DNA from 3 places in the Ruegeria sp. YKSF57 genome. Region 1 is predicted to be linked to each of the others. Evidence: riboswitches for the same ligand, from Rfam matches in the RefSeq annotation. Region 1 holds a riboswitch; each other region holds the start of a gene.
What was found. Region 1 has a riboswitch for cobalamin ahead of AC2FLX_RS17385 (hypothetical protein). Riboswitches for the same ligand answer to the same signal wherever they lie in the genome.

Region 1 (4,562 bases):
GCGTCTGCAAGGTCACTATTCTTCTTCGAACGGATCCCATTCGTCTTCGACTTCGGGAAGTGCCTCGGCTTCGACCAGCGCTGCTCGTTGTTCGGGGGTTGTGATGCGGGTGATGCTGGCCTTGGGGAACTGTGCGATCACGGCCTGCACCAACGGATGCGCACTGGCTTCATTTTTCAGGGCGATCTCGACGGCATCGCGAATTTCCGAAATCGTCTGTGCCTCGCCATTCGAGACGATCGAAACAGCCCAACGATTGCCCGTCCAGCGTTGCAGGCTTGCGCCCAGCCTCTGGGCCAGATCGTTGGGCGCTTTGTCGGACGGGGTAAACTCAATACGCCCCGGTTGATAAGCAACAAGGCGAATCCCGTCCTCAACATCGACCAGCAACTTGCCGTCACGATTGGAGCGGATCAGTTCGACCACGTGTTCGAATGTTGGGTATCGCCCCAAAGCGGCTTGCAGGTCCTGCGCGAGGGCTGCAACTGGCGCACCGCTGTTGTGACGCCGAGCGGACTGGTTGCCTGGCGCATAAGATGCTGTTGACTGTGCGGTCGACGTACTCCCGCCTGACAAGGGAACTCCTCCACCCGGGCCGTTCGGTGCCGGTGGCGCAGGCGCATCCTGCAGTCGCTTGATCAGTTCTTCCGGGCTGGGTAGATCGGCGACATGAGTCAGACGAATGATCGCCATCTCGGCGGCCATCATGGAATTAGGCGCACCAGAAACTTCCTCCAGCGCCTTCAGCAGCATCTGCCACATCCGCGTCAAAACGCGCATAGGCAGCGCCTGTGCCATTTGTATCCCTCGCGCGCGTTCGTCGGGCGAAACGGTCGGGTCTTCTGCTGCATCAGGCGTGATTTTGACAACAGAAACCCAATGGGTGATCTCGGCCAGATCTCGCAACACTGCCAATGGATCGGCGCCTTCGGCATATTGCGCACCCAGTTCGGTCAATGCCCCCGCCGCATCGCCCCGCAGGATCATGTCCATCAGGTCCAGAACCCGACCCCGGTCCGCCAGCCCCAACATTGCACGTACCTGATCCGCAGAGGTCTCCCCGGCGCCATGCGAGATCGCCTGATCCAGAAGCGAGGTCGCATCCCGGGCCGAACCTTCAGCTGCGCGGGTGATCAGAGCCAGTGCGTCGCCAGCGATCTGAGCTCCCTCCGATTCGGCGATCATGCGTAGCAGGCCGATCATATCTTCGGGTTCGATCCGACGCAGATCAAAGCGCTGGCAACGAGACAGAACTGTGACCGGAACCTTGCGAATTTCAGTTGTCGCGAAAATGAATTTCACGTGCGCCGGAGGTTCTTCAAGCGTCTTCAGCAGCGCGTTGAACGCGCTGGTCGACAACATGTGAACCTCGTCGATAATGTAAATCTTATACCGCGCGCTGGCAGCGCGGTAGCGGACGCTGTCGATGATCTCGCGAATGTCGCCAACACCGGTCCGGCTTGCTGCATCCATCTCCATCACGTCTACATGACGGCCTTCCATGATCGCAACGCAATGCTCGCACTGACCGCAAGGTTCAGTTGTCGGCTTTCCGTTTCCATCCGGCCCGATGCAGTTCATGCCCTTGGCGATGATCCGTGCGGTAGTGGTTTTACCCGTCCCGCGAATGCCGGTCATGATAAAAGCCTGCGCAATCCGGTCTGCTTCAAAGGCGTTTCTTAGTGTCCGCACCATCGAATCCTGACCGACCAGATCGGCAAAGGTTTCGGGGCGATATTTTCGGGCAAGAACCTGATAGGGTGCGGGTGCGGTGTCGGTCATGTCTGCTCTGCCGGATTCGTCTTAAAACCGCAGCGTAGTGTGCCGCGATGCCCGCGTCCACAGCAGCAGGTCCGATTTTGGTTTGGATTGCTTGCAAGCCGGGGTAAAACACTCAGGCATCGATTGGAGAATGCAGATTTCAGCGTGTTGGTTGTGTGGGAGCTAATCGTGTCACAACTGGTGATATTTGGGCTGCAGGTGGGCGGAGGCACATTGGCTATCTGCCAGATGCCGGGCCGGAGCGGAGACTATCCTTCTGACCTCGACACCATTGCCGACTGGAAACCGGGCCTAGTGATTTCGATGACGACAGAGGTCGAAATGATCCAAGACGGCGCGCGCAGTTTCGGCTTGGATATTCAGGCGCGCGCCTGCCGATGGGTCCATTTGCCGATCGAAGATTTTGGTATCCCGCCCAGTCATGTCCAGGCGAAATGGGCCGAGACCAGTGCGTCTGCGCGGCAGGCACTTGCGGGCGGTGGTCGGATTTTGATCCACTGTCGTGGCGGTTGCGGAAGATCGGGAATGGCTGCGCTGAGGTTGATGGTCGAATGTGGTGAACGACCTTCGGATGCGCTGAAACGGCTACGCGCCATTCGCCCCTGCGCCGTCGAAACCGAACCCCAAATGGATTGGGCGCTGAAAGGGCAGATGGTGGCAGACCGGCCCTGAGGCCGGGCTGAGGGCTATTTTTTGCGTTGGCGTTCTTTCAAAGTGGCGCGTGGCAGGCGGTTTCTGCCGCCCGGTTGCCCTGCGGAACTGCTTCGAGGAACGCGCAGGGCATCTGCTTGATCCAACCCGAGGGAAAAACGGTCCGAGAAGAGTTCAATAGAGCGTCTTCAATCTGGTTCAGGCGTTCGCTATCCGCCTCGTCATTCACACCGCAGAATACTCGAATGCGAGAATGATCGGCGCGGAATCTGGCATCGCACCCAGTGGCACAATGTTCAAGTGCGCAGCTTCCGTCGATCTCGAAGTCATCTGCAGTCAATGGCTTTGCCGCAGATATCGCCTGTGCCAGTTTTTTACCCATTTGCGCCAATGCCGGGCAGGGTTTACCGGTTTTCTGGCACACTGTTGCCGTGAACAGGTGCTTGTCGGTTTTCCAAATCATGTCGCGCCCTCCGCGCTGGTGACGAGGACAACGGACGGGAAGGACAGCAAGCAGCTATCGGACCCTGTCCCGGACACCCCGCCCGAGTTCGAGTTTCAGTTCCGATGGCAGGTCTCCTGACTTGCGGGTCGCTGCTTTGCCGACCTTCCCAGCCCTTGGACCAGTGGCATTTCGGCTTCGCTCGCCGCCTACAGTTGCGGGGGCAGTCGCGGAATTGGTTCTGGAAGAACCGTACCGTGTTCCCTTTTCATTCCAACCGTGAACGCGGCCGGAAACCATCGCCTAATCGCTAGCGGGCGCACAATTTTGGGTCAAGACGAATCCTGCGGTTCAAGCACCTTTGTCGCGCCGGGCGGGTTTACTGAATTTGTTTAGACGTCGACATCTTGCTCAAGCGGCAAGGCACGTTTCTTAGGGTCTCCGAAGATCGCCTTGCCCGGGCCAACTGCCACCCGCCCTGGAGCAGTATGAACACAGTATCTGCCGCGAATTCTGGCTCGGCCACTCCAAGTCGCCTTGCGTGATGTGCGACTTCGGTTATCCAACCCTCGTACAAGTGATAGGCATGGTTGCGGAATATATTGTTGTCCGGCCCTTCGAACAAAGTAGCGGAAATCGGGCAGGTATCCCACTGACCTGATTTGTCGAAAAGTTTCGCTATCTTGTTGCAAAGAGTTGTGGCCCCGGACTGGAAATCTTCCGCAGGCTCAAATGACGCGGCAATAAGACCAAGCATCGCATCGGACGCCCAAGTAGCGGCCGCAAGCGCCAGATCGGCCTTTCCATTCGGGAAATGGTGATACAGCGATCCTTTGGGTGCGTCAGCCACGGAAAGAACTTCGTTCAGCCCGACCCCGTGATAGCCCGACCTCTGGAAAAGGTCGGCCGCAGCCCGAATCAGGCGCTCTTTTGTTGGCAAAGGACGTTCAGTCATTTGCGTGGATTATTGACAGCACTGGACCAATTGGTCCAGAGATCAGGACTAGACCGACCGGTCTAGGGGGCGCGGAGTTAAATATGCAGGACCAGGTGTCAGCTGAAGACCTTCTTATTCACTCGGGCGACTACCAACTGTCTGCCCGCCTCTTTCATGCGAAAGAAAAGCCAGAAGTTACGGTCGTGCTCAATGGGGCGACCGGTGTTCCGAGGGACTACTACAGACATTTCGCATCGTGGCTGGCCTTAGAACGCGGAATTGCTTGTCTGACGTACGATTACCGGGATTTCGGCCACTCTTTGACCGGCAACCTAAAGAAATCCAAGTCATCCATGACCGATTGGGCATTGGTCGACATGCCCGCGGCTCGGACGGAAATGCGTCGTCGGTTCCCAAATTCAAAGCTTTGGGTCATCGGGCATTCGATTGGCGGGATGCTCGGTCCTTTGCAGCCTGGCATCGAAGAAATCGACAGAATGATCTGTGTCTGTTCAGGGCTGGTACAACATCGCGATCACCCTTGGCCTTATCAAGCGCTCGCCAGAATGTTTTGGTTCGGGCATGTTCCGCTGCTGGTTAAGAGTTTGGGGTATTTGCCTGGGCGTCTTGTTGGGTTCGGAGCAGATCTACCTGCTCCGGTCTATTGGCAATGGCGAAAATGGTGCATATCCGCAAAAAGCTATCTGCCTGATGCCGGAACGACCTTACCGAAACCCGACTGGAAAAGAA
Region 2 (4,562 bases), on a different contig from region 1:
TCGTCCGCCAGCGCAAGCGCGTCGGCCAGCACCAGCCGCCCTTCGGCGTCGGTGTTGTTGATCTCGACCGTCAACCCCTTGCGCGAGGTCAGGATATCGCCGGGGCGAAATGCGTTTCCGGCCACCGAATTTTCCACCGCCGGGATCAGCACCCGCAGCCGGATCGGCAGGGCCAGCGCCATGATCATTCGCGCCAGCCCCAGCACATTGGCCGCCCCGCCCATGTCCTTTTTCATCAACCCCATGGCCGAAGCAGGTTTCAGGTCCAGCCCGCCGGTGTCGAAACAGACCCCTTTGCCGACCAGCGTCAGGCTGGGTCCGCTGTCGCCCCAGGTCATCTCGATCAGCCTCGGGGCCTGCCCGGCGGCGCGCCCTACGGTATGGATCATGGGAAAATTCCGGGCCAACAGGTCGTCGCCGATGATGGTCTCGCACCGCGCCCCGAACTCGGCCGCCAGCCCCTCGGCCGCTGATTGCAGGTGGTCCGGCCCCATGTCGGATGCCGGGGTGTTGATCAGATCGCGGATCAGGGTTTCGGCATTGGCAATGGCCTCGATCCGGGTGGCGTCAACGCCTTCGGGGGCGACAAGCGTGGCCTTGGCCGGCGATTGCGCGGCATAACGGTCAAAGGCGTATCCGGTCAGCAGCCATCCAAGCGCCTCGTTGGCGGTATCCTGATCGGCCAGCCCCGAGACGATCCGATAACTGCCTTTGGGCAGCTTTTCGGCGGCGGCGGCCAGCGGAAACCGCTTGCGCGCGCGCTTGGTCGCGTCGCCGTACCCGGCCAGCGCAAATCGCACCGCGCCTTCGCGGCCCGGCACCAACAGCGCCTGTCCCAGTGCGCCGGTGAACCCGTTGGACGCTACCCAACCCCGAACCTCGCTGTCCTGCGCATCCAGCCAGGCATCAAGCGCGGCCTGTTCGATTACATGCAGGTGCAGGGCGTGGTCGGAGGGAGGGGCAAAAGACAGGGGCATGAACGGCTCGCTTGGTTGAGGTGCGGCCAGACTACCTTGCGCCGGGGCACCTGCAAGCCATTTCAGATCGAAAGATGCCGTTGGTCCCAAACCGCAACCAACGACTGCTCGCCGACCCGGATCAGGCGGAACAGGGTGGCGCTGGCGGCGACGTGGTCTCCGGCATCCACGGCGTCTGACACATCTCCCGCCACGCGGGTCAGCGCCGTCATGCCGACCTGTTCGGCAATCGCCACCAGCGAGCGTGCGGCCTTGCGCAGACCCAGCCAATCCCGTTGTCGCCACATGAGTTCGCATCGCGACAGCCGCAGGGCCAGCTCTTCGATGGCGCGGCATACCACATCCTCGGCGCCCGAATCGCCCAGCTGATCGTAAAGATTTCCCAGAGGGTCCGGATCCAGTCGCACGGTTTCCCTCTGAACGAGTGTGATCACTTTCTCCACCACGTTCACCCCAATAAAGTCGCACCCCCACGGCACGGTCGCATCCTCGCGCCACAGTGGTTGGCAAAAGGTTTCGGCAAAAGTGGATAATGTCTCGAATTTTGTTTCAATTCGGATTAGATCACGCTGCAGCACAGAAAACCTTGGGGATTTACTGGAATGGACTTCGCTAAACCTCTGCCGAATTATCTGGTCAAGCGCTACCATGGCTGGAAAGCCACGACCTATGCCGAGAACGAGGCCTGGTACCGCACATTGGCCAACGAAGGGCAGCATCCGCGCGCCATGGTGATCTCCTGCTGCGACAGCCGGGTGCACGTCACATCTATCTTCGGCGCCGATCAGGGCGAATTCTTTATCCACCGCAACATTGCCAATCTGGTACCGCCCTATGCGCCCGATGGCGATCACCACGGCACCAGCGCGGCCATCGAATATGCGGTCACCGCGCTGAAGGTCGCGCATCTGATCGTGCTGGGCCATTCGCAATGCGGTGGCGTTCAGGGCTGTATCGACATGTGCAAGGGGCAGGCGCCACAGCTTGAGGCCAAGGAAAGCTTCGTCGGGCGCTGGATGGATATCCTGAAACCGAAATACGATCTGGTTGCCGATCTCAAGGACAACATCGAACAGGCCCGCCAGTTCGAGAAACAGGCCGTGGTGGCCTCGCTGGAAAACCTGATGACCTTCCCGTTCGTCGCCTCCGCCGTCGAGGCCAAAAGCCTCAGCATTCACGGCCTGTGGACCGACATCGGCGCAGGCGGATTGCAGAGCTATGATCCTGCGAAAGGAAAGTTCGAACCGGTCTGAGTGACCCGGGCGCCGACCTTCGGCGCCCGAACCGCTTCTGGAAATCAGCCCAGCCGCCGCGACAGGAACGTTCCGTCTGCGATTGATGCCTGGTCCGCGCGCAAGCGCCCGGTCAGCTTTGCATCACCGCCGGTTTGCCCCCATTGACCAAAGTGCACGTGGTCGGTGATCGCGCGGCGCGGCAGCCAACCGGCCTTTTCAAGTTCCGGCCTGTCGTGAAAACCACGGACCAGCCCGACACAAAGATATGCGACGGGTACAACCTCGGCAGGCAGGTTCAGCACCTCTTTCAGCGCGCCATTGTCAAGGATCGACACCCAGCCCACCCCCAGCCCCTCGGCTCGTGCCGCCAGCCAGAAATTCTGTACCGCACAGACCGACGAGAACATGTCCATCACCGGTATATGAGTGCGACCGATCACCACCGGCCCGGAGCGGCTGCGGTCGCAAGTGATGCAGATGTTGATCGGCGCCTCGAGGATACCTTCCAGCTTGAGCTTGCGATAAGTGTCGCGCTGCTCGACCGGGAACATCAGCGCGGCCTCAGCATGGGCCTTGGCAAACAGCTCATGCACCTGCCGGCGCATATCACGGTCCTGCAGGATCAGGAAATCCCACGGCTGCATGAATCCCACCGATGGCGCGTGATGCGCCGCCAAAAGGACACGGCTCAACCGGTCTTCGGGTATCGCGTCCGGCAGGAAATCCCCGCGAGTGTCGCGGCGGTTGAGGATAGTTCGATAAACCGCTTCGCGGCTCGCCTTGTCAAAGGCGTCGGGCGCCATCAGCGCCGGTTCGGTGGTAATGGCCATCGGAGTCCCCTTGGATGGTCCCGCGCCGCCCGCCGTCCACGCAGGCTGCGCCATCCCTTCCGGCCGGTCTTCTGACTCGGGATCTTCCCGCGCGAACCCCTTCCCGGCCAAGGCCAGTGGTTCATGTCCGCACAGTCCCCCTTACAGCGTTGGGCACGTCGCGGGTTTGCACCGCGTTCCCGATTCTCCCGCACGGGCGGGCACCGAAAGGTGGCCGGACATTACTCGGTCACGCAGGCAGGTCAACGAAAAAGGGGCACGGTTTACGCGCCCCTGACATTCCCAATCCGAAGGAGCTTCACCCCTTCTTCAGAACTTCCCGTCCCAGCAGCTCGGCGATCTGCACCGCGTTCAGCGCCGCGCCCTTGCGCAGGTTGTCGCTGACGCACCACAGGTTGATGCCGTTCTCGATGGTCGAATCCTGGCGAATGCGGCTGATGAAGGTGGCGAAATCGCCGACGCATTCCACCGGGGTGACATAGCCACCGGCCTCGCGCTTGTCGATCACCATGATGCCGGGTGCCTCGCGCAGGATATCGCGCGCCTCGTCTTCGTCCAGGAACTCCTCGAACTCGATGTTCACCGCCTCGGAATGGCCGACAAAGACCGGAACGCGGACGCAGGTCGCGGTAACCTTGATCTTGGGGTCGACGATTTTCTTGGTTTCGGCGACCATCTTCCACTCTTCCTTGGTCGAGCCATCCTCCATGAAGACGTCGATATGCGGAATGACGTTGAAGGCGATCTGCTTCTGGAACTTCTTCGGCTCGACCTCGGTGATCGGGTTGTAGACGGCCTTGGTCTGATCCCACAGCTCGTCCATGCCTTCCTTGCCCGCTCCCGACACCGACTGATAGGTCGACACCACGACGCGCTTGATCCTGGCACGGTCATGCAGCGGTTTCAGCGCAACCACCATCTGCGCGGTCGAGCAGTTGGGGTTCGCGATGATATTCTTCTTGGAATAGTCGTGGATCGCCTGCGGGTTCACTTCCGGCACGATCAGCGGAATGTCCGGGTCATAGCGATAGAGCGACGAGTTGTCGATCACGACACAGCCCGCCGCTGCCGCCTTGGGCGCGTAATCCTTGGTCGCGGCCGAACCCACGGCAAACAGCGCCATGTCCCAGCCGGTAAAGTCAAAGGTGGCCAAGTCCTGGGTCTTGATCGTCTTGTCGCCAAAGCTGACTTCGGTGCCCAGCGAACGACGGCTTGCCAAAGCGGCAATTTCGTCCACGGGGAACTGGCGCTCGGCCAGGATGTTCAGCATTTCGCGGCCCACGTTGCCCGTGGCGCCGACGACGACGACGCGATAGCCCATGTCTTGTCTCCTGAGTTAAGGACGCGCGTTCATAGCACCCTTTGTCGCAGAAGAAAGGGGGCAGGCGGCGTATTTGCGTCCCTGACGTCAATTTGAGGCGTGGCGCTGTGTCTCAGCCCCCGGCCAGAAGGCCCTCATAGACCTCGACCAGCGCATTTGCTTCGCCTTCGATATCAAAATGCGTCTCTACATGGGTGCG
Region 3 (4,562 bases), on a different contig from region 1:
ACGTATTCGATTGCTGATCTGTTCCAGCTGCCTTGGAGCGCGGGATCGCGAGGCCGAGCGTGATGCCGTGACAGATGCGCTTGCAAAGGCCGGGCTTTCCGATCGGGTCGAACTTACGCAACACGCCTGTTTCAGCGCATGCGAGCAACCGGTTGCCCTGGGGTTGCAGGGGCAGGGACTGGCCTCGTATGTCTTTTCCGACCTTGATCCGGTCAAGGATGCTGACGACATCGCCGCCACTTGCCAGACTTATCTGGACAGCGCCTCGGGCTGGATCGAAGACGCCCGACCATGCGGGCGGCTTCGCCTGTGCCTGCGCGCGCGGATACCGGCGATTCAGTCGACCTGAACCGCGACCGAGGCGGCGACGGGCACGTCATCCACGGTCAGCTGGCTGTGATCGTTGGCGTTCAGAGAGACTTCGATCTCGACTTCGCCTTTGGGCAATTCGTCGATATGCATCCACTCGCCATAAAGACGCGCCAGCTTGGCACCATTGACATAGACATGCGCATGGCCTTCGCCCGGCCTGTCCGCCAGCGAGGCATTTTCCGGGGAAAAGCGGAAATTCCGCGGAATGACATGCAGATTCCAACCGGCCATCGGATCTTTGGCAAGCATGACCTCAAGGCCCGGTGCGTCCGCGCCCGATGAAAAATTTACGGTTGTGGCATGATCATGTGAACCGGCTTCGCCGTGTTGGGCCGGGTCGCCGTGATCGTGGCCTTCAAATGTCACGCCATAACCCGCCGCCGTCACGAAACCTGCGCCAGCGCCAAAGATCAGGCCGATGCCGAAAAGTGCGAGAGATCGGAACATCTCGTATCCTTTTGATATAAATAATCCCGCCGGGCGTCTGGCCCGGCGGGATGCATCAGCAAACGATTACGCGTTGGCTTCGGCGCGTTTTCCTTCGGCCTGCCAGAAATATCCGGCAAACGTGCCCACCAGAACCCAGGCGGCCATACCGACACCAAAGGCGCGCGCCGCGAACAGGGCGCCCAGTTCGGTCGGAACCGGGCCGGTAAAGCTGTCGGGTTCGGGGGCTCCGATCAGGTGCGGCGCCAAAAGCAGCACGGTCGCGATCAGGTAGCTGATCAGATTGCCACCGAACGCGATCAGCCACATGGCGACACCTGCCGCTGCCACGGTTCCGGTCCACCAGATCTGGCGCGCGGTGATGTCGGAATAGGCCACACCGGGCACCTCAGGCGCCAAGGACAGTCCGGGCGCGAAGTGGAAAGTGATGAAGCCCGCCAACCCCCACAGGATGCCGGTGCGGGCATTGACCTCATGGCCCATCCGTTCTGCCATCGACATCAGGGCCACCAGCACCAGCGCATAGCCGGAATAGGTCAGCATGGTGAACACGATGCTCAGCCCATCGCGCATCAGGTCGAACCCCGGCAGATCCGGATGTGCCGAAACGGCGGCTGCTCCGAAATGCACCAATTCGCCGGACTCGTAGAGTTCAGCGTGAAGCAGGACGGGCTGCACAAATACGAGCTGCAGCAGGGCGGTGATCAGCCCTGCTGCAGCGCCAGCGAACAACGCGCTGGTCAGAATGCGACTGAACATGGGTCAGTGGCAGGGGAAGCCGGTTGAGTGGCGCACATCATGAGCGGCGTCGTGCAGGGCGGACGCCTGAACATGGCCGGTCAGGGTGATGATCCCCAGACCCAGAACAACAGCAAACAGAGCCGGAAGGAAGGCCGAACCGGCAGCAGATGCCTTGAGCGTTTTGGTCGTCATTTTAGTCCTCCTGAGCCGCCGCACCCGACGGCCGGTGTTTCGTTTCTTGCCTGGCAGGTCTCCTGGCTTGCGGGTCGGTGCCTCTGTTCGCCTTCCCCCCGGGACAGTTCCGGGAGTGGCTGGTTGAACAGAAGCTCACCGCTTACAGTCGCGGGGGCGGCTTTGGATTTGACCACCGGGATGGCCGCACCAAATTCCCTCTTAGCACCGGAATTCTCCGGCAGGACCAGACCCTTTCATTTAGCCGCGATGCAGTCGTTCGCGCAATTCCCATTTGCGACCCATTCGGTCATTTTTCGCGCCTGCGCAGCAAATAGATGTCCATGATCCAGCCATGATCGGCGCGTGCCCGGGCACGGGTTTCAAGAATCTTGTCCGCAACGTCCGCCAGAGGGCCTTTGACCAGGATTTCTTCCTTCATGCCCACATACGCGCCCCACCAAATGTCGAACGCCATCATATCAAGGCTTTGAAACGAGCATTCGCCGTCCAGCATGACCGCAACCTTGTCGGCACCGTCAGGCCAGCCCTCGTCCCGGAAGCGGCGGCCGGTCGTGACGACATAGGGCGCGCCGATGTCGTTGATCGGAATCGCATGGGCGGCCGTCAGTGCCTGCAGCGCGGTGATGCCGGGAATCACCCGTGTGACCGGCTGCGGGTCCAGCCGCGACGCAATTCGCAGCGAACTGTCATAAAGCGATGGATCACCCCAGATCAGCAGCGCCACCTGCCGGGCCTGCGGAAACCCGGCGATCGTCTCCTGCCAGCGCAGGGCGATAGCGTCATGCCATTCGTCCACGCCGCGTAAATAGCCGTTATCGGCGCGGCGCCTGGGGATATCGAAATAGGCGATCTGAGGTGCCGCGTCCGCCACTTGCGCGATGATCTCCTCCCGCAGTCCAGCCAGATCGGCCTTGTTCTCGCCCTTGCGGGGGATCAGGATCAGGTCCGCCGCCCGTATCGCGTTTGCCCCCTGGAACGTGACGTGATCGGGATTGCCGGTGCCGATACCGATCAGGTTCAGCTCATACATCCCCGAACTCCGCCAACGGGCCGTAAAGGATCAGGGCGGGGGCGGTGCCGACCTCTGATTTCAGTTGCTCCGCCAATGCTCCGATCGTTGCGCGTTGCAGTTTCTGGTCCGGCGTCGACACGGATTCGGCCATCAGCGCCGGGGTGTCGAGCGGCAGCCCGTGGTCATTCAGAGCCTCGACCAGCAATGGAAACGTGCGCTTGCCCATGAAAACGACGGTGGTCGCGCCAGCATCGGCCAAGGCAGGTAAATTCAGATCCTGAGGCAGCTTGCCGCTGACATCATGGCCGGTGACGAACTGCACCCGCCGTGCCGTCAGCCTGCGGGTCAGCGGAATGCCCGCCGCCGCCGCCGCCGCGATGGCCGACGGGATGCCGGGAATGATCTCATAGTCGATACCGGCCTCGCGCAGGGCGACGATTTCCTCCTCCAACCGACCGAACAGACCACCATCACCGGATTTCAGCCGTACGACACGCTGTCCGGTCTGGGCATAATCGACCAGCAGACGGCTGACATGGTCCTGCTTGGGCGAGGGGCGACCGGCGCGTTTGCCGACACCGACCAGATCGGCATCCTCGCGCGCGTGTGTCAGGATCGGACCGCTGCTCAGATCATCGAACAGCACCGCGTCGGCCTTGCCGAGCCGGTCCACCGCCTTGAGCGTCAAAAGTTCCGGATCGCCGGGACCGGAGCCGATGAAAGAGACAAAGCCGCTCATGTCGAAGCCTCCGCAATCAGGTGGAAAAAGGTGCCGGTAACGTTGCCGCGTACCGAGCCGGTTTGAGGGCCTTCGACCCCTTCAGCGTCAAAGACCTGCGCCAGCGGCGCGTCCGGTTGGTCGACAATCGACGAATAGTGAAACTCGTGCCCGCGCAACATTGCGCCCGCGCCATGTCCGGGTATCGGCGCAATCAGACGCGCCTTGCGGTATCCCAGATTGAACTTGCGTTTTTCATAAGACGTGACCAGACCCAACAGCCCGGCCATCTTGTGGCCTACCCCATCCTTGTCGATCAGTGCTTCGCCCAGGGCCATGTAACCGCCGCATTCACCGTGTACAGGCTTTGTCTCGGCATGTTTGCGCAGACCGGTCAGGAACGTGTCGGCTGTTGCCAGCTTGCCAGCATGCAATTCGGGATAACCACCCGGCAACCAGACCAGATCGGCATCCGCCGCCGGGGCCTCATCCGCCAGCGGAGAAAACGGCAGGATTTCGGCCCCCGCCGCGCGCCAGCCTTCCAATAAATGCGGATAGGTAAAGGAAAACGCTTCGTCCCGTGCCAAAGCGATGCGCTGCGCCGGGGGGAATGGCAGCGCCGACGCCGAGGACCCTTGCGGGCTTGATGAAGCCGCCGCCTTGATCGCCTCCAGATCCACATGCTCTCGCAAAAACGCCGCGTAACCGGCAATCGCGCTTTCCAGATCGGGGTGTTCAACCGCCTGTATCAGGCCCAGATGCCGTTCAGGCAAGGTCAGATCGCCCCGGCGCGGCAGTACGCCCAGCACCGGCAGACCCGCACGCTCCATCCCCAACCGGGTCAGGCGTTCATGTCGGGGGCTGGCGCAGCGGTTCAATATCACCCCGGCAAAGGGCAGGTCAGGGTTGTACATCCGGAACCCCAGCGCCGTGGCCGCCGCCGATTGCGCCTGACCGCCCACATCCAAAACCAGTACCACCGGCCAACCCATCCGCAGTGCGGTTTCGGCGCTCGACCCATGGCCCAGCTCGCCCGGTTTGGCAACGCCGTCGAACAGGCCCATCGACCCTTCGGCC

Region 2: linked by a shared signal. The riboswitch ahead of bluB (5,6-dimethylbenzimidazole synthase) and the one ahead of AC2FLX_RS17385 (hypothetical protein) in region 1 are both predicted to bind cobalamin.
Region 3: linked by a shared signal. The riboswitch ahead of AC2FLX_RS12895 (CbtB domain-containing protein) and the one ahead of AC2FLX_RS17385 (hypothetical protein) in region 1 are both predicted to bind cobalamin.

Annotation. Positions count from the first base shown of each region.
Region 1 covers NZ_JBXWQW010000045.1:18,795-23,356, forward strand. The annotation lists gene AC2FLX_RS17375 (DNA polymerase III subunit gamma/tau) at 16-1,782, opposite strand; gene AC2FLX_RS17380 (protein-tyrosine phosphatase family protein) at 1,951-2,454, shown strand; gene AC2FLX_RS17385 (hypothetical protein) at 2,492-2,896, opposite strand; cobalamin riboswitch at 2,986-3,191, opposite strand; gene AC2FLX_RS17390 (TetR/AcrR family transcriptional regulator) at 3,255-3,830, opposite strand; gene AC2FLX_RS17395 (alpha/beta hydrolase family protein) at 3,809-4,562, shown strand, end outside.
Region 2 covers NZ_JBXWQW010000021.1:12,854-17,415, reverse strand. The annotation lists gene AC2FLX_RS10530 (leucyl aminopeptidase family protein) at 1-977, opposite strand, end outside; gene AC2FLX_RS10525 (hypothetical protein) at 1,040-1,429, opposite strand; gene AC2FLX_RS10520 (carbonic anhydrase) at 1,580-2,230, shown strand; gene bluB (5,6-dimethylbenzimidazole synthase) at 2,275-3,042, opposite strand; cobalamin riboswitch at 3,087-3,265, opposite strand; gene AC2FLX_RS10510 (aspartate-semialdehyde dehydrogenase) at 3,341-4,363, opposite strand; gene AC2FLX_RS10505 (glycosyltransferase family 4 protein) at 4,476-4,562, opposite strand, start outside.
Region 3 covers NZ_JBXWQW010000027.1:24,673-29,234, reverse strand. The annotation lists gene AC2FLX_RS12910 (DUF1636 family protein) at 1-349, shown strand, start outside; gene AC2FLX_RS12905 (hypothetical protein) at 337-819, opposite strand; gene AC2FLX_RS12900 (CbtA family protein) at 886-1,578, opposite strand; gene AC2FLX_RS12895 (CbtB domain-containing protein) at 1,582-1,752, opposite strand; cobalamin riboswitch at 1,788-1,998, opposite strand; gene cobF (precorrin-6A synthase (deacetylating)) at 2,042-2,785, opposite strand; gene cobA (uroporphyrinogen-III C-methyltransferase) at 2,778-3,506, opposite strand; gene AC2FLX_RS12880 (cobyrinic acid a,c-diamide synthase CobB) at 3,503-4,562, opposite strand, start outside.